Linked DNA regions of Gemmatirosa kalamazoonensis. The protein of the gene in region 1 interacts with the protein of each later gene in a pairwise test. Links are inferred from orthologs where the notes say so. Each region holds a gene or a part of one and is shown on either strand. Other genes may lie near its edges.

Region 1 (7,758 bases):
CGAGCGCCGTGATACGAGGCGCGCCGTCGACGAGCCGCTCGGTGCCTAACACCACCGCCACGTTCGCGGCGGCGGCCGACTCCGCGATGCTCGACCACGCGCGCGCGAGGAACGCCTCGTCGGGCGGCGGGAGCGTGCTACCGGGTGTGCGGTAGCCGGGCACGTAGCACTCCGGGAAGCAGACGATGTCGGCCCGCGCGGCAGAGGCGCGCTCGATGGCCGCGCGCGCCAGGGTGACCGATTCGTCGCGGGTGGTCGCGGGGTGGATGTTGGCGAGCGCAACGCGAACGGTGCTCATGTCACGCCCGCCCTCCTCAGGACCGCCATGGTGGCCTCGAGGGCCAGGCGGGCGCTGTCCTCGGGCGACATCCCATCGGGAATGCGCGGGCCGATCGTCTCGGGCGCCACGCCGCCCCGATACCCGATCGCCGCGAGCGCCTGGAAGAAACCGACCAGATCGATCACGCCCTCGCCCGGGAGCAGCCGCATGTCGTCGCGCACGTCGTCGGGCGGCATCGCTCGGGCATCCGAAACGTGGACATGGACGATGCGCGACGCGCTCGCCGCGCGGATGTCAGTCGTCGTGCCGCCCGCGTGATGCCAGTGCCACGCGTCGAGCGTCACGCCGACGTTGGGCCCCGACGCCTCGCAGAGCGCGAGCGTCTCGGGCAGCGTCCACACGAAGGGCACCGGCGGCGGGGCGTCGGGCGGCGTACCTTCGCGGCGCCGGCGGAACACGCGCGGTCCGAGGAACTCGAGGCCCAGCCGCACGTCGTGCGGCGCGAGCACCGCGGCCACCGCCGACAGGCGGCGCCGCACGCGCGCCCAGTGCTCGGCCTTCGGCTGTCCGTTAGGCGTCGTGGCGCCCAGCACGAGCTGAAAGCGACTGCACCCGATCGCGCGGCAGAACGCCGCGTCCTGGTCCAGCGTCGGTAGCTGCGCCGCGAACGCCGCCTCGTCGGGGCCGAGCGTGCCCTGCATCGGCAGGTTGGTGATGGTGGGCACGATCGCCAGCTCGGCCAGCAGCGCCCGCGTGGCCTCGACGCCGGCGGTCTTCGCCGGTCCGAACGCCCAGTCGATGCCTGCGTATCCGACGCGCGCCGCGAGCCGGGCCTGCTCGGGCCACACGACGCCGCGGGCCACTGCCCACGGCGGGAGCGATACGAACATCGCGGCAGCGGGCGCGCGCGGCAGCGCGAGCGCCGCGGCGCCTAACGCCGAGCGTGTCAGGAACTCCCGTCGACCGATTCGACCGCTCGCGTCGGAGGCGGACATGTGTGCGACCCTCAGAACAGCCGCTGGCTAGGCGGCGTGATGCCGGCCAATCGCAGGTGGACGGCCACCTGCCCCGGTGATGCGCGTGATGCTCCAGCGCCTTGGCGAGCAGCAGCGACCGCGGCATCCGCACCCGGAAGAAGGCTACCTCGTCGTCGAGCGCTGCCGGGCGTCGGCGGCGCGCCGCGGTCCACCCAGTTGCTGGCTGCTCTCGAGTGAAGCATCGCACCTCGGCAGGTGAGTGCCTAACGACTCCTCAGCCGGCGTCGCGCAGACGAGCGACGTGCCCTTCGAGCGCCGCGACACCGACGGCGGGCTCCGTGGCCGTCGTGTCCAGCACCGGCACGTCCAGCGCGTCGGCCTGGCCGCGCAGGTACGCTGCCCACGCGTCCATCTGCGCCGTGGCGAGCTCCGGCTGCCCGCGCGATCCCCGCAGGCGCGCGTTACGCTCGGCGTACGCGCAGTCGACGAGCACCACCGCCCCGCGTACGATCCCGTGCCGCGCGAGCGTGTCCCGCGCCGCCCGCGGGCGCACCGACCCGTCGAGCACCGCCACCGCGACGCGGTCGTCGTTGCGCGCGAGGCGCTCGATCCACGTGTCGAGCGCCCACGCCTGGAATCCCTCGCCGCCGCCGAAGCGTGCAGCGATCTCCGCCTCGGACGGGATGCCCATCGTGTCGAGCTCGTAGCAGCCCACCCCCCGCAGCCCGAGCGCGGCGAGGCCGCGGACCAGCGTCGACTTGCCCGCACCCGACGCGCCGGTGACGACCAGAATCGCGGGCGGCTCCGGTGCGGAGGTGGCGCTCACCGCGCGCCTAACGCGCGGGCACCGTCAGTCCATCAGGCGCAGCGGCATCACGAGGCACAGATACTTCGCCGGATTGTCCCACCCCTCCGGCTCCACCGTGGCCGCGCGCTCCGGCGCCTTGAACGTCAGCTTCACTTCCTCCGACGGCATGTAGCGCAGGATCTCGAGCAGGTACGCCGCGTTGAACCCGATGTCGAGCGGATCGCCATCGTAGCGGATCGGCAGCTCGTCCTGCGCCTCGCCGAGGTCCGGCGTCTGCACCGAGAACTTCAGCATCCCCGCGTTGAACGACAGCCGGATGCGGTGCGTCTGGTCCGAGGCGATCACCGACATGCGCTTCAGCGCCGACGTCAGCGATCCCTTGTCCGCGACGGCGACCTTGTCGTTGTCCTTCGGGATCACCTGCTCGTACGGGGGATACGGCCCCTCGATCAGGCGCGTGAACACGCTCGTCAGCGGCGAGCGGAAGCCGAGGTGGTTGTCGCCGCGCGCGATCTCGAGGTCCTCGTCGGCGGGGAAGAGCCGGCGGATCTGCTCCAGCGCCTTCGGCGGCACGATGAGATCGCCGCTCGGCGCGCCGGCCGACGCGATCGGCACCTCCATCTTCGCCAGCCGGTGCCCGTTCGTCGCCACCATGCGCATGCGATCCGGGCGCAGCTCCCAGAGCACGCCGTTCAGGATCGGGCGGCTCTCCTCCGTGCTCACCGCGAACGCCGTGTGCGTGATGAGCTGCTGCAGCTCGCCGCTCTTCACCCGCCAGCTCTGATCGAACTTCACGCCGGGGAACGCCGGAAACTCGTCCTTCGGCAGGCCTAACAGCTTGAACCGCGACCGGCCGCACTCGAGCGTCACCCGCTGCTCGCCGGCGGCCGCCACCTTCACCGGCGACGGCGGCAGCTCGCGCGCGATCTCGCTCAGCTTCTTCGCCGGGATCGTGATCGCGCCCGCCGTCTCCACGTCGGCCGCCACCTCCGTGCTCACGGCGATGTCGAGGTCCGTCCCGGACAGGCGGATCCCCCGCTCGGTGGTCTCGAGGAGGATGTTGGAGAGCACCGGGAGCGTCGTCTTGGCCGGGATGCTCGCCGCGACGGCGCCGAGGCCTTCCTGCAACTTCTCCCGTGAGATCGTGAAGCGCATCGAGACTGGGACAGGACGGGTTTCTGGGGAGGACCGGGGTCGTCCGGGGCGAATACTAAGCGCCGCCGGGGCGGTTTGGACAGGATGAGCCGGACGGCCAGGATGGACCCCAACAACAGAGTGCGCTTCGTCGTCTTTCCATCCTGTCCGTCCCGTTCATCCTGTCGACAACGTCGTTCTGCTGTAATGCTGTTCTTGATATAGAAAGACCAGCAACAGCAGTAGAGTCTGTGGACTCGTCGACAGATCCCGGAACTCCCGTCGGCGTACCGACTTCCGCCGTGGGAACCGGTGTGGACTCCGGCGTGGAGAACCGCCGCCGCGGGGAGAAACCCGGGCGCCGACGCCCCCACCGATCGGCCGCGCGTGGAGATCCGCGGAGTGCTGTGGAGAACGACCGTCAGGTGCGCAGCGTTTCCAACATCCCGCGGACCTTCTCCACACGCGCCCGGAACCGCTCGTCCTCGCCGATCATCTCCGCCGCGCGCTCCAGCGAGTGGATCACCGTCGAGTGGTCGCGCCCGCCGAACGCGTTGCCGATCTCCACGAGCTGGAGGCCGAGCAGCTCGCGGCACAGCAGCATCGCCACCTGCCGCGGCGTCGTCAGCGTCTTCGTGCGCGTCTTCGACTGCAGCCCCTCCGGCGTCACGCCCCACTCCGCGGCCACCATCTGCTGGATCGTCATCACCGACAGCGCGGCGTGCTGCGCGAACTTCGTCGTCGGCGACGCCGTGTACACCCGACTCCCGAGTCCCCCCCGAGTCCCGAGTCCCGAGTCCCGAGTCCCGATCCCGATCGCGTCCTCCGAGCGGATCTTGTCGCGCAGCGCCTCGCGCGCGAGCTCGATCGTGATGTCCTTGTGCTTCAGGCTCGCGAACGCCAGCAGCTTGATGATCGACCCCTCCAGCTCGCGCACGCTCGACGTCACGTGCTCGGCGATGAACTCGATCACCTCGTCGGGGATGGAGCTCTCCAGGTGGTCCAGCTCCGCCTTCTTCCGCAGGATCGCGACGCGGTGCTCGAACTCCGGAAGGTCGACGTTCGTCACCATCCCCCACTCGAAGCGCGACACGAGGCGCCCCTCGAGCCCCGGGATCTCCTTCGGCGGGCGGTCGCTCGTGAGACAGATCTGCCGCCCGGCCTCGTAGATCGCGTTGAACGTGTGGAAGAACTCCTCCTGCGTCGTCTCCTTGCCGCGCAGGAACTGCACGTCGTCGACGAGCAGCAGGTCGGTCTCGCGGTAGCGGCGGCGGAAGTCGAGCGTCGTGCGTCCCTGGATCGCAGCGACGAACTCGTTCGTGAACTGCTCGGTGTTCACGTAGGTGACCCGGGTGTGCGGGTTGCGCTCGAGCAGCGCGTGCGCGACGGCCTGGATGAGGTGCGTCTTGCCGAGCCCCGTGTCGCCGTAGATGAACAGCGGGTTGTAGACCTTCCCCGGCGCCTGCGCCGCGCCTAACGCCGCCGCCGCCGCGACGTCGTTCGACTTGCCGATCACGAAGTGGTCGAACGTGTAGCGCGGATTCAGGGGCGCCGACACGACGCGCTGCTGGGTCGGGACTCGGGACTCGGGACTCGCGACTCGTCCGGCACCCGAGTCCCGAGTCCCGAGTCCCGAGTCCCGCGCTGGCGCCGGCGGCGGCTCGACGAGGAAATCCATCTGCGCCCGCTTCTTCCGGTCCTCGTGCACCTTGAACGTCACCGCCACGGGATGGCCGAGGGCGACCGGGCCGAACGAGGCGAGGAGCGCCGCGTGCTTCGACTCGTTCCAGTCGGCCGCGAACTGGTCCGGCGCGCCGATCACGATCGTGTCCCCGTCCAGCGCGAGTGCTTCCGTCGGCTCGAGCCAGGTCCGGTACGTGGACTCGGGGAGCTCTGCGCGGGCGCGGAGGAGCAGGCGCTCCCAGACTTCGGCGGCCGACAGCGACATGCGGGCGGAACGGGTGAGGCAGACGGGAAAGGGGCCGCGAACGTAGCCCCGCCCATGTGGAAAAGTCAACGCGATCGCGCCCGATCCGTGGACAAGTACCCCGATCCTGTGGGAAACTTGCCCGGAGTCACGAACCCGTGCGATGTTCCCCCCCGCGCGCTCGCCGACCGCTGCTCCACCGGTTGACGCAACTCCAACCCCCGACTACGTTTAGCGGTCTGCGCCGTAAAGTTCGACCAGTACCTGCCGGAGCGTTTTCCCATGGGCAAGCCCACGTATCGTCCCCGCAACAAGCGTCGTATCCGGACGCACGGCTTCCGCACCCGGATGGCCGACAAGTGGGGGCGTGAAGTCCTCAGCCGCCGCCGCAAGAAGGGGCGGAAGCGCCTGACCGTTCAGCTGCCGTCGAAGTACGCCGCCGGCGCCTGACGAGCCTTCGGGCTCCGTGCCGGCGCCCCTCCCGGGAGTCGGCGCACCGCCATCGGCCGGCGAGCCGCTCGGCATCACGCCGGCCGCTCGCCGGCCGTTCGCGTTTCCGCGCGAGCGGCGCCTCACCCGCCCGGCCGACTTCGACGCCGTGCGGCAGCGGGGGAAGCGCGTCCGCCTCGACCACCTCGACGTCCGCGTGCGCGCGGCGGCCGTCCCGCGGGTGGGGATCATCGTTCCCCGCCACAAGCACACCGCCGTGGACCGGAACCGCCTCAAGCGCCGCCTGCGCGAGCTCGTCCGCACCCGGCTGCTCCCGACGCTCCCGCCGAGCGACGTCGTCATCCGCGCCCGCGTCGAGGCGTACGGCGACTCGTTCGACGCCCTGGCGCGGCAGATCGAGCGCGCGGCGCGCGACATCGGGCGGCTGCTGAATCCTGCCGGCGGGTCGGCCGCGTAAGTGACAGCCCGATGTCGAAGCTTCTGATCCTGTTCGTCCGCGGCTATCAGGTGGCCCTGTCGCCGCTGCTCGGCGGTCAGTGCCGCTATTATCCTTCGTGCTCCGCGTACGCGATCGAGGCGCTCCAGAAGCACGGCGCGCTGCGCGGCAGCTGGCTGGCAGTGCGCCGGATCGGACGCTGCCACCCCTTCCGGCCGGGCGGCTTCGACCCGGTCCCGTGACGCCGCCCGGCGAGCCGCTCGCACCACGCGAGCGCGCAGCCGGGCGGTTCGCTACGAAGTCCACCGCTTCACCGGTTCATGGAAAACAATAGACGGTTGGCGCTCGCCCTCGCGCTCGTCGTGATCGTGGTGCTGCTCACGCAGTTCCTCTTCCCGCAGCGCCGTGCGCCCGTCCCGGTTACCGCCCGCACCCCGGCCGGCGCGCCGGCCGGCGGACCCGCTGCGACGACGGCCCCCACCGCTGCCGCCGCCACCGCGAGCCCCACCGTCGCTGCGCCCGCCGGCACGACCACGCCGAGCCCCGCCGGGACGGCCGAGCCGCTCCCGCCGGCCGAGACGATCACCGTCTCCGGCACGAGCGCGGCGTACGACGTCAGCTCGGTCGGCGCGTCGCTCACGACGGCGCGGATGCTCGGCTACAACAGCCTGGCGCCGGCGCGGCTCGGCGGGGGCGCGCCCGTGCAGCTCACGCCGACGGGGGAGCCGATCCTCTCGTACCGGCTGGTCGTGCCCGGCGACACGCTGCCGCTGTCGCGCGTCCCGTTCCGCGTCTCGCGCCCGTCGGCCACCGCCGTGCAGCTCGACGGCACGACGACGACGCGCGCCGGCGCGCCGGTGGCGGTGTCGATCGTGTACTCGTTCGTGCCCGACAGCTTCGTGGCGCACGTGCGCGGCACGGTGCAGGGCGTGACCGGTCCCGCCTACCTGCTGACCGATCTGCCGTCGACGCTCCGCATCACCGAGCCCGACACGCTCGAGCACTTCACGCATCTCGCCTACGCCTACAAGCCGGCGACGAAGGACGCGAAGAGCGTCGCGTTCTCGCGCATCGATCCGGGCGAGCGGCAGATCGTCGCCGGTCCGCTCACGTGGGCGGTCGCGAAGAGCAAGTACTTCCTCGTCGGCGCGCTCGCGCCGAACGGGGCCGGGACGCGCGGACAGTTCACGGAGCTCGACCTCACCGGCGGCGTGCGCACGACGAAGCTCGCCACGCGCGCCGCGGCGACGCTCGTGCAGCAGCTCGACAACGGCGGCTTCGCGTTCGACCTGTACGCCGGCCCGCAGGAGTGGCGGCACCTGCACGCGATGGGGCGCGACTTCGAGAACGCGAACCCCTACGGCGGCTGGACGCAGGGGATCGTGCAGCCGTTCGCGACGCTCGTCATCCGCGCGCTGCTGTGGATGCACGACTCGTTCAAGCTGAGCTACGGCTGGGTGCTCATCCTGTTCGGCGTCACCGTGCGACTCATCCTGTGGCCGCTGCAGCAGGGGGCGATGCGCTCGCAGCTGAAGATGCAGCGCGTGCAGCCGGAGCTGCAGGCGGTGCAGGAGCGCTACAAGAGCGACCCGCAGAAGCTGCAGCAGGAGATGATGAAGGTGTACGCGGCGCACGGCATGAGCCCGTTCAGCGCGCTCTCCGGCTGTCTGCCGATGCTGATCCCGCTGCCGATCTTCTTCGCGCTGTTCTTCGTGTTCCAGAACACGATCGAGTTCCGCGGCGTGC
Region 2 (6,254 bases), 4.0 Mb from region 1 along the record:
GTCGCCTCGCGCGGCGCGAACAGGTGCGCGGGTGCCGACGCGAACCGCGCGCGCTGCACCGAGTCGGCGAGCTGCTGCAGCGGCGTCACGTCGTCCAGGATCCAGAACGCGCGTCCCTGCGTCGAGATCACCAGGTCGTCGCGGTGCAGCACGAAGTCCGTCACCGGCGTCGCCGGGAGGTTCTGCTGGAGCGTCTGCCAGTGCCGCCCGTCGTCGAACGACACGAACATCCCGAACTCCGTGCCCGCGTACAGCAGCCCCGGACGCTTCGGGTCCTCGCGCACGACGCGCGTCGGGTGGTCGGCGGGGATGCCGTTGTCGCCCGGCGTGAGCAGGCGCCACGTCTTGCCGTAGTCGTTCGTCGCGTAGATGTACGGCCTGAAGTCGCCGAGCTGGTAGCGCAGCACCGCGACGTACGCGCCCCCGGGCGGTGCGGCGACGGCTCCACCGTCTGCACCCGTCCACCGGGCGGCAGATCCTTCGGCGTCACGTTCGTCCACGTCGCGCCGTTGTCGCGCGTCACGTACACCGGGCCGTCGTTCGCCCCCGTCCAGATCACGCCGCGCGCGATCGACGACTCCTTGATCGTGTAGAGCGTCGCGTACATCTCCTCGCCCGTCACGTCGATCGTGATCGGCTCGCCGGAGATCGTCTTGCGGTACCGTGGATCGTTCGCCGTGAGGTCGGGCGAGATCCGCGTCCACGTCTGGCCGCCGTCGACCGACTTGTGCAGGTACTGCGAGCCGTAGTAGACGACGCGCGCATCGTGCGGGCTCGTCGCCATCGGGCTGACGCGCTGGAAGCGGTAGATGAGATTCTCGTTAGGCATCCCGTACAGCGACTGCGCGCCGATCCAGTACTGCTGCTCCTGGCCGGTGCGCAGGGAGATGCGGCTGAACTGTCCCTTGCACGACCCGTAGACCGTGTCGGGGTTCGTCGGATGCGGCATCACGGGGCCCGTCTCGCACCCCGGCGCCTGCCGCCAGCTCTGGATCGGATCGTCGACGGCGAGCGTGCTCGTGGGCAGCGACGGCAGCATCACCGTGCCGCCCTCGTCCTGCTGCGCGCCGTACACGCGGTAGGGCCACTGCGAGTCCACCGCGACGTTGTAGATCTCCGCCGTCGGCTGGTTCATCTGCGTCGACCAGGTGCGCCCGCCGTTCAGCGACACGTTCGCGCCGCCGTCGTTCGCCTGGATCATGACGTTGCCGTCGCGCGGGTTGATCCACATGTCGTGGTTGTCCCCGTGCGGCGTGCGGAACGTCGCGAACGTGCGCCCGCCGTCCGTCGACTTGAAGAACCCTTCGGCGCCGCCGTAGATCACGTCCGCGTTCGTCGGGTCGGCGGCGAGCGTCGTGTAGTAGAACGGCCGAGTGAGCAGCTGCGCCGCCGGGTTCACCATCGTCCACGACTCGCCGGCGTCCTCGGAGCGGTAGAGGCCCATCCCCGGCTTCGCCTCGATCAGCGCGTAGACGCGGTTCGGGTTCGCCGCCGTGACGGCGATGTTGCTCTTGCCGAACAGTCCGTTAGGCAGCCCGCCGCCGAGCTTCTTCCACGTCGTGCCGCCGTCGGTGCTCTTGTAGATCCCGCCCTCGCGCGCGCCGCTGATGATCGTCCACGGCTTGCGCTCGCCGCGCCACATGGAGACGAACAGCACGCTCGGGTTGTCGGGCTTGAGCTCCACGTCCACGGCGCCCGTGCTGTCGGAGACGAACAGCACCTTCTCCCACGTGCGCCCGCCGTCCCGCGAGCGATAGAGCCCGCGCGCGGCGTTCGGCTTGAACGCGTTGCCCGCCACCGCGACGTACACGACGTTCGCGTCGCGCGGGTCGACGCGGATGCCGCCGATCTGCCCCGCGTCGCGCAGCCCGATGAACGTCCACGTGCGACCCGCGTCGGTCGACTTGTACACCCCGCGTCCCGTCGAGACGTTGCTGCGGATGTCGTCCGAGCCGGTGCCGACGTACACCACGTTCGCGTCGCTCTGCGCGACCTCCACCGCGCCGATCGACCCCTCGCCGACGAAGCGGTCGGTGACGTTGCGCCACGTCTGGCCGGCGTCCTCCGTCTTCCACACGCCGCCGCCGACGGTGCCCATGTAGAACGTGTGCAGCTGGCTCGGCACGCCGGCCACCGCGGTCACTCGGCCGCCGCGGCCGGGACCGATCATGCGATAGCGGAGTCCCGCGTACAGTGCGGGGTCGACCTGCTGCGCGGGGAGAGGGAGCGCCGCGAGCGCGAGCGCGGCGAGCGGGAGGAGGCGACGTATGCGCATTGAAGCGTTCGGTTGGAGACGCAGGAAGCTATCTCGCGAACGCAGAAACGGCGGAAACTGCTGAAAAAGCGGATGGCCTCAGGGGAAGCGCCGAGCTCCCACCTGAGGCCATCCGCCGTTTCGGACGTCTCCGCCGTTTCCCGCTCAGGGCTTGATGCGCACCACCGTGCCCACCGGCACCGCGCTCCAGATCTCCTCGATCTCCTGGTCCGTGACCGCGACGCAGCCGTTGGTCCAGTCGTAGTTGCGGTGCGCGACGCCCGCCGTCCCCTGGCCGTTAGGCAGGCCATGGATCATGACGTCGCCGCCCGTCGCGACGCCGAGCGTGCGGGCGCGCGCGAGGTCGTCCGCGTTGGGGTACGAGATGTGGAGCGCGAGGTGGAAGCGGCTCGTCGGGTTGCGCGCGTCGACGTGGTAGAGCCCCTCCGGCGTCTTCAGGTCGCCGATGCGCTCCTTCTTCCCGTCGCGCTTTCCGATCGCCACCTGATAGACGCCGAGCACCTCGGTGCCCGCGTAGAGCGTCATCCGGTGCTCGCCCTTCTCGACGACGATGCTGTCCGCTCGCCCCGCATGGCGGAGTCCCGTGCGCGTGCCGCTGACCCACGACGGCATCGCGACCATCCCGGGCGCGAATGCCCAGCCGCCGGCGGCGAGCGTCGGTGCCGCGAACGCGGCCGGAGCGGGGCTCACCGGCGTCGGCGCGGCGACCAGGGCCGTCTCCACCGCCGGAACGGCCGCGGCGTCGACGACCGGCGTCACGGTCGGCAGCGGCAGCGAGGCGGCGGCCGACGTGTCGGCCTTCGGCGAGATCACCGGGACGGTGAACGGCGCGACGACCGGGGTCGGCGCGGGGGAGGGGGTCGGACGGACGATCGTGCCGCTGTCACTGGGGGACAGCAGCGGGGCGAACGCGCTGAGGAGGACGCGCGCGAGCGGCAGGAACGTCATCGACGGTGTGCGACCCGGGGACGACAGAGGATTTTGGCGGGCACGACTGAGCGAGTCGCGTCCGCGGCGGGAACACTTGTGGTAGGACGATGTAACCTAGCGCGCGTTACGCACGCCGCAAGGCCACGTGACGCTCTATGTCGTTGTCTGGCTGAACGTTACCGGGCGCTACCGTCCGCCGGTCGGTCAGTAGTCCACCGGCCGCAGGTACGCCTCGCCGATCGCCGTGGGGCTCACCATCGCGACGGCCGGCAGCCGCCGCTTCCAGTGCGTCCCCGACAGTCGACGTCGGACGAGCTCGACCTCTGCAGGATCGAAGCCGCGGGCCACGAGATCCTCCGGCGAGTGGCCGTTCAGCAGCCAGTTCAGCAGCACGTCCGCCCGCGCGTAGCTGATCCCGAAGTCCCCCTCGTCCGTCTGCCCCTTGATGAGATCGGCCGAGGCCGGCTTGGAGATCACGATGTCCGGTACACCGAGCTGACGCGCCAGTGCCCACACCTGGCTCTTGTACAGATCGCCCAGCGGGTTGATCGGCGGTGAGTCGTCGGCGTGCCACGTGAAGTAGCCGAACAGCCGCTCCGTCTTGTTCCCGGTGCCCACCGGCAGCGCCCGGTACCGCGACGAGAGGTCGAACAGGATGATCATCCGCATGCGCGCCATGACGTTGCCTCGGCGCGCCGGGTCCGCATCCGGCTCGAACGCGAGATAGCCGTCCACCGCGTTCGTGATCTCGATCGTCCGGAGCTCCATGCCGAGCGCGTCGCCGACGAGCTGGGCGTGCTCCAGGCTCTCGGGGCTCGACGTGCGGTACGGCATCCGCACGCCGATCACGTTCTCCGGGCCGAGCGCCCGCGCGCAGAGGAACGCCGTCACGGCGGAGTCCACGCCGCCGGACAGCCCCACGACCGCCTTGTTGAAGCCGCGCCGGGCGAACTCGTCCTGCAGGAACGTGACGAGCCACCGCTCGGTCATCGGGCCGTCGACGTCGAGCGGGGGCGGCGTGCCGTTGTCGACGAGGCGCACGTGCGTCACCGGGATCCCGCAGGCGAGCTTTCCGTTATGTGCCGCGGGACCGGACGTGGCCTGTTGCGGGTGGGGGGGGGGCCCCCCAGTACCTAGTCCCTGCGCCGGGTCCGACGGCGACGGCGACACCGCCGCCCCGGGCGAGCCGACTTCCGGCGTCCCCGCGCCGGCCGCACCGTCGCCGCGCTCGTCGGCCGACACCAGGCCATGCGCGTGCTCCGTCGACGCCGGATCGTACTCCAGCCGCGCTGGCTCGCCGCGCTCCGCGCGGTCGAGGTTCGCGAGCAGATGGGGCAGGGTCACGCGCAGGTCGTTCAGCAGCGGCGCGTCCGCCCGTGCGCGCGTGAGATCCTCCAGGTCGATCGTGATCGACAGGATCGCCTCGTCCCACACCGGCAGCCGGCACCGCACGTCGCCGCGCGGCCCGATCACGCTCGACGCCCCGAAGAACCCTTTGCCCCCCTCGCTGCCGACGAGGTTCACGTACGACACGTACACGCCATGCTCCTCGGCGATGTCGCGCACGAGCCGCTCCCACCGGCTCACGCTCGCCGGGCCCGGCAGGCCGTCGTCGCGCGGCCAGATCCCGCGCGCCGGCGCCGCCGAGCAGACGAACACGAGCTGCGCGCCGTCGAGCGCCACGATCGTCCCCGTGAGCGAGTGCCACGCGTCCTCGCAGACGAGGATCGCCGCCCGCCCCCACGGCGCGTCGAACGCGCGCAAGTCGAACCCACGCTCGACGAACCGCTCCTCGTCGAACAACCCGTAGGTGGGGAGGAAATGCTTGCGATGGACGTGGTGAATGACCGGACCGCCCTCCACGCTCCGCGCTCCACGCTCCACGCTCGCGTCGTCGTTCGGGGATGCCGAGCGTGGAGCGTGGAGCGTGGAGCGCGGAGCGGGACCGTCACCGACGGTGACGTACATCGCTGCGTTGTGCAGCGTGTTCCGCCACACCTCGTAGAACCCGACCACGACGTCGAGCGGGTCGGCGGCGTGGCCGCGGCGGGCGGCGGCGGCTCGGTAGGCGGTGTCGAGGTCGGCGGCCACCGTGCCGGACGTGACGGCGAGGTCGCGCACCCCACCTTCCACGAAGTACCCGGTGAGCGCCGTCTCCGGCAGGTGCACCACGTCGGGGCGCGGCTCGAGCGTCGCGCACTCGGCCAACAGCTCGGCGATGCGCGCGAGGTTCGCGTCGTAGTCGCCCTTGCTCGGCTTGAACTGCACGAGCGCGATCGTCAGCGGTCGGAGCATGTGCGAAACGTGATCACCCGTCCCGCTCGTATCAACGGTTGACGGCGTGACGACGGTCACCGCGCGTCGTCGCAGAGCAGGCGCACTCATGCGGTCCCGCTCGCGCATCCTATCGACCGGGCCGGTGTATCTTCCGCCCGGACGCTCGAGGACCATCGCTCTCGTCATGTCAGCCACTCTCACGCGCCGCCCTGCCTTCACGCGCGCGGCGCTGCTCCTCCTTCTCGCCGCCGGGTCGCTCGGCGCGCAGCCGCCGCAGGCCTCCACCGGCGAGCCGTGGCGCATCGTCCCGCTCACGCAGTCCACCGTCGTGTACGCGCGCGACGGTGCGATGCTCGGCGAGATCGGCCGCCAGGTGCGCACGAGCGTGTCGCTGCGCACCATCCCGCGCTACGTGCCCAACGCGTTCATCGCGGTGGAGGACAAGCGCTTCTACCAGCACAACGGCGTCGACGTCGTCGGCATCGCCGGAGCGTTGAAGGATGCCGTCACCGGCGACGTGCGCGGCGCGAGCACCATCACGCAGCTGCTCGTCGGGAACATGCACCCCGACGCCATCGACCGCCGCGACCGCTCGCCCGCCCGCAAGCTGCGCGAGCAGAAGGCCGCGCTGGAGATGGAGCGCCACTACAACAAGGAGCAGATCCTCGAGGCGTTCCTCAACACGCTCGACTTCGGGCACGGCTGGTTCGGCATCGACGCCGCGGCGCGCCACTACTTTGGCCACCCCGCCGCGCAGCTCACGCTCGCCGAG

Evidence for each region.
Region 2: the proteins of dnaA (region 1) and J421_RS34670 interact in binary tests that used the Escherichia coli proteins (3 or more experiments, as listed by UniProt). The link is inferred for Gemmatirosa kalamazoonensis from one-to-one orthologs.

Annotation. Positions count from the first base shown.
Region 1 is NZ_CP007128.1:1,206,649-1,214,406, reverse strand. What follows is about bases 2,885-5,822. They hold dnaA (chromosomal replication initiator protein DnaA), read right to left. Parts: upstream 5,148-5,822; coding sequence 3,621-5,147; downstream 2,885-3,620. Other genes in these bases: rnpA (ribonuclease P protein component), read left to right, coding at 5,593-5,822; rpmH (50S ribosomal protein L34), read left to right, coding at 5,409-5,576; dnaN (DNA polymerase III subunit beta), read right to left, coding at 2,885-3,220. Also shown: J421_RS05370 (carbon-nitrogen hydrolase family protein), read right to left, coding at 1-298; J421_RS05365 (sugar phosphate isomerase/epimerase family protein), read right to left, coding at 295-1,275; J421_RS05360 (P-loop NTPase family protein), read right to left, coding at 1,532-2,083; more of dnaN, read right to left, coding at 2,108-2,884; more of rnpA, read left to right, coding at 5,823-6,033; membrane protein insertion efficiency factor YidD, read left to right, coding at 6,045-6,254; membrane protein insertase YidC, read left to right, coding at 6,333-7,758. UniProt on the Escherichia coli protein: Plays an essential in the initiation and regulation of chromosomal replication. Binds in an ATP-dependent fashion to the origin of replication (oriC) to initiate formation of the DNA replication initiation complex once per cell cycle.
Region 2 is NZ_CP007128.1:5,173,251-5,179,504, reverse strand. The notes cover bases 2,303-5,091. They hold J421_RS34670 (NAD+ synthase), read right to left. Parts: upstream 4,196-5,091; coding sequence 3,410-4,195; downstream 2,303-3,409. Other genes in these bases: J421_RS22440 (L,D-transpeptidase family protein), read right to left, coding at 2,420-3,223. Outside these bases: J421_RS22445 (VPS10 domain-containing protein), read right to left, coding at 161-2,275; J421_RS22430 (transglycosylase domain-containing protein), read left to right, coding at 5,667-6,254. UniProt on the Escherichia coli protein: Catalyzes the ATP-dependent amidation of deamido-NAD to form NAD. Uses ammonia as a nitrogen source.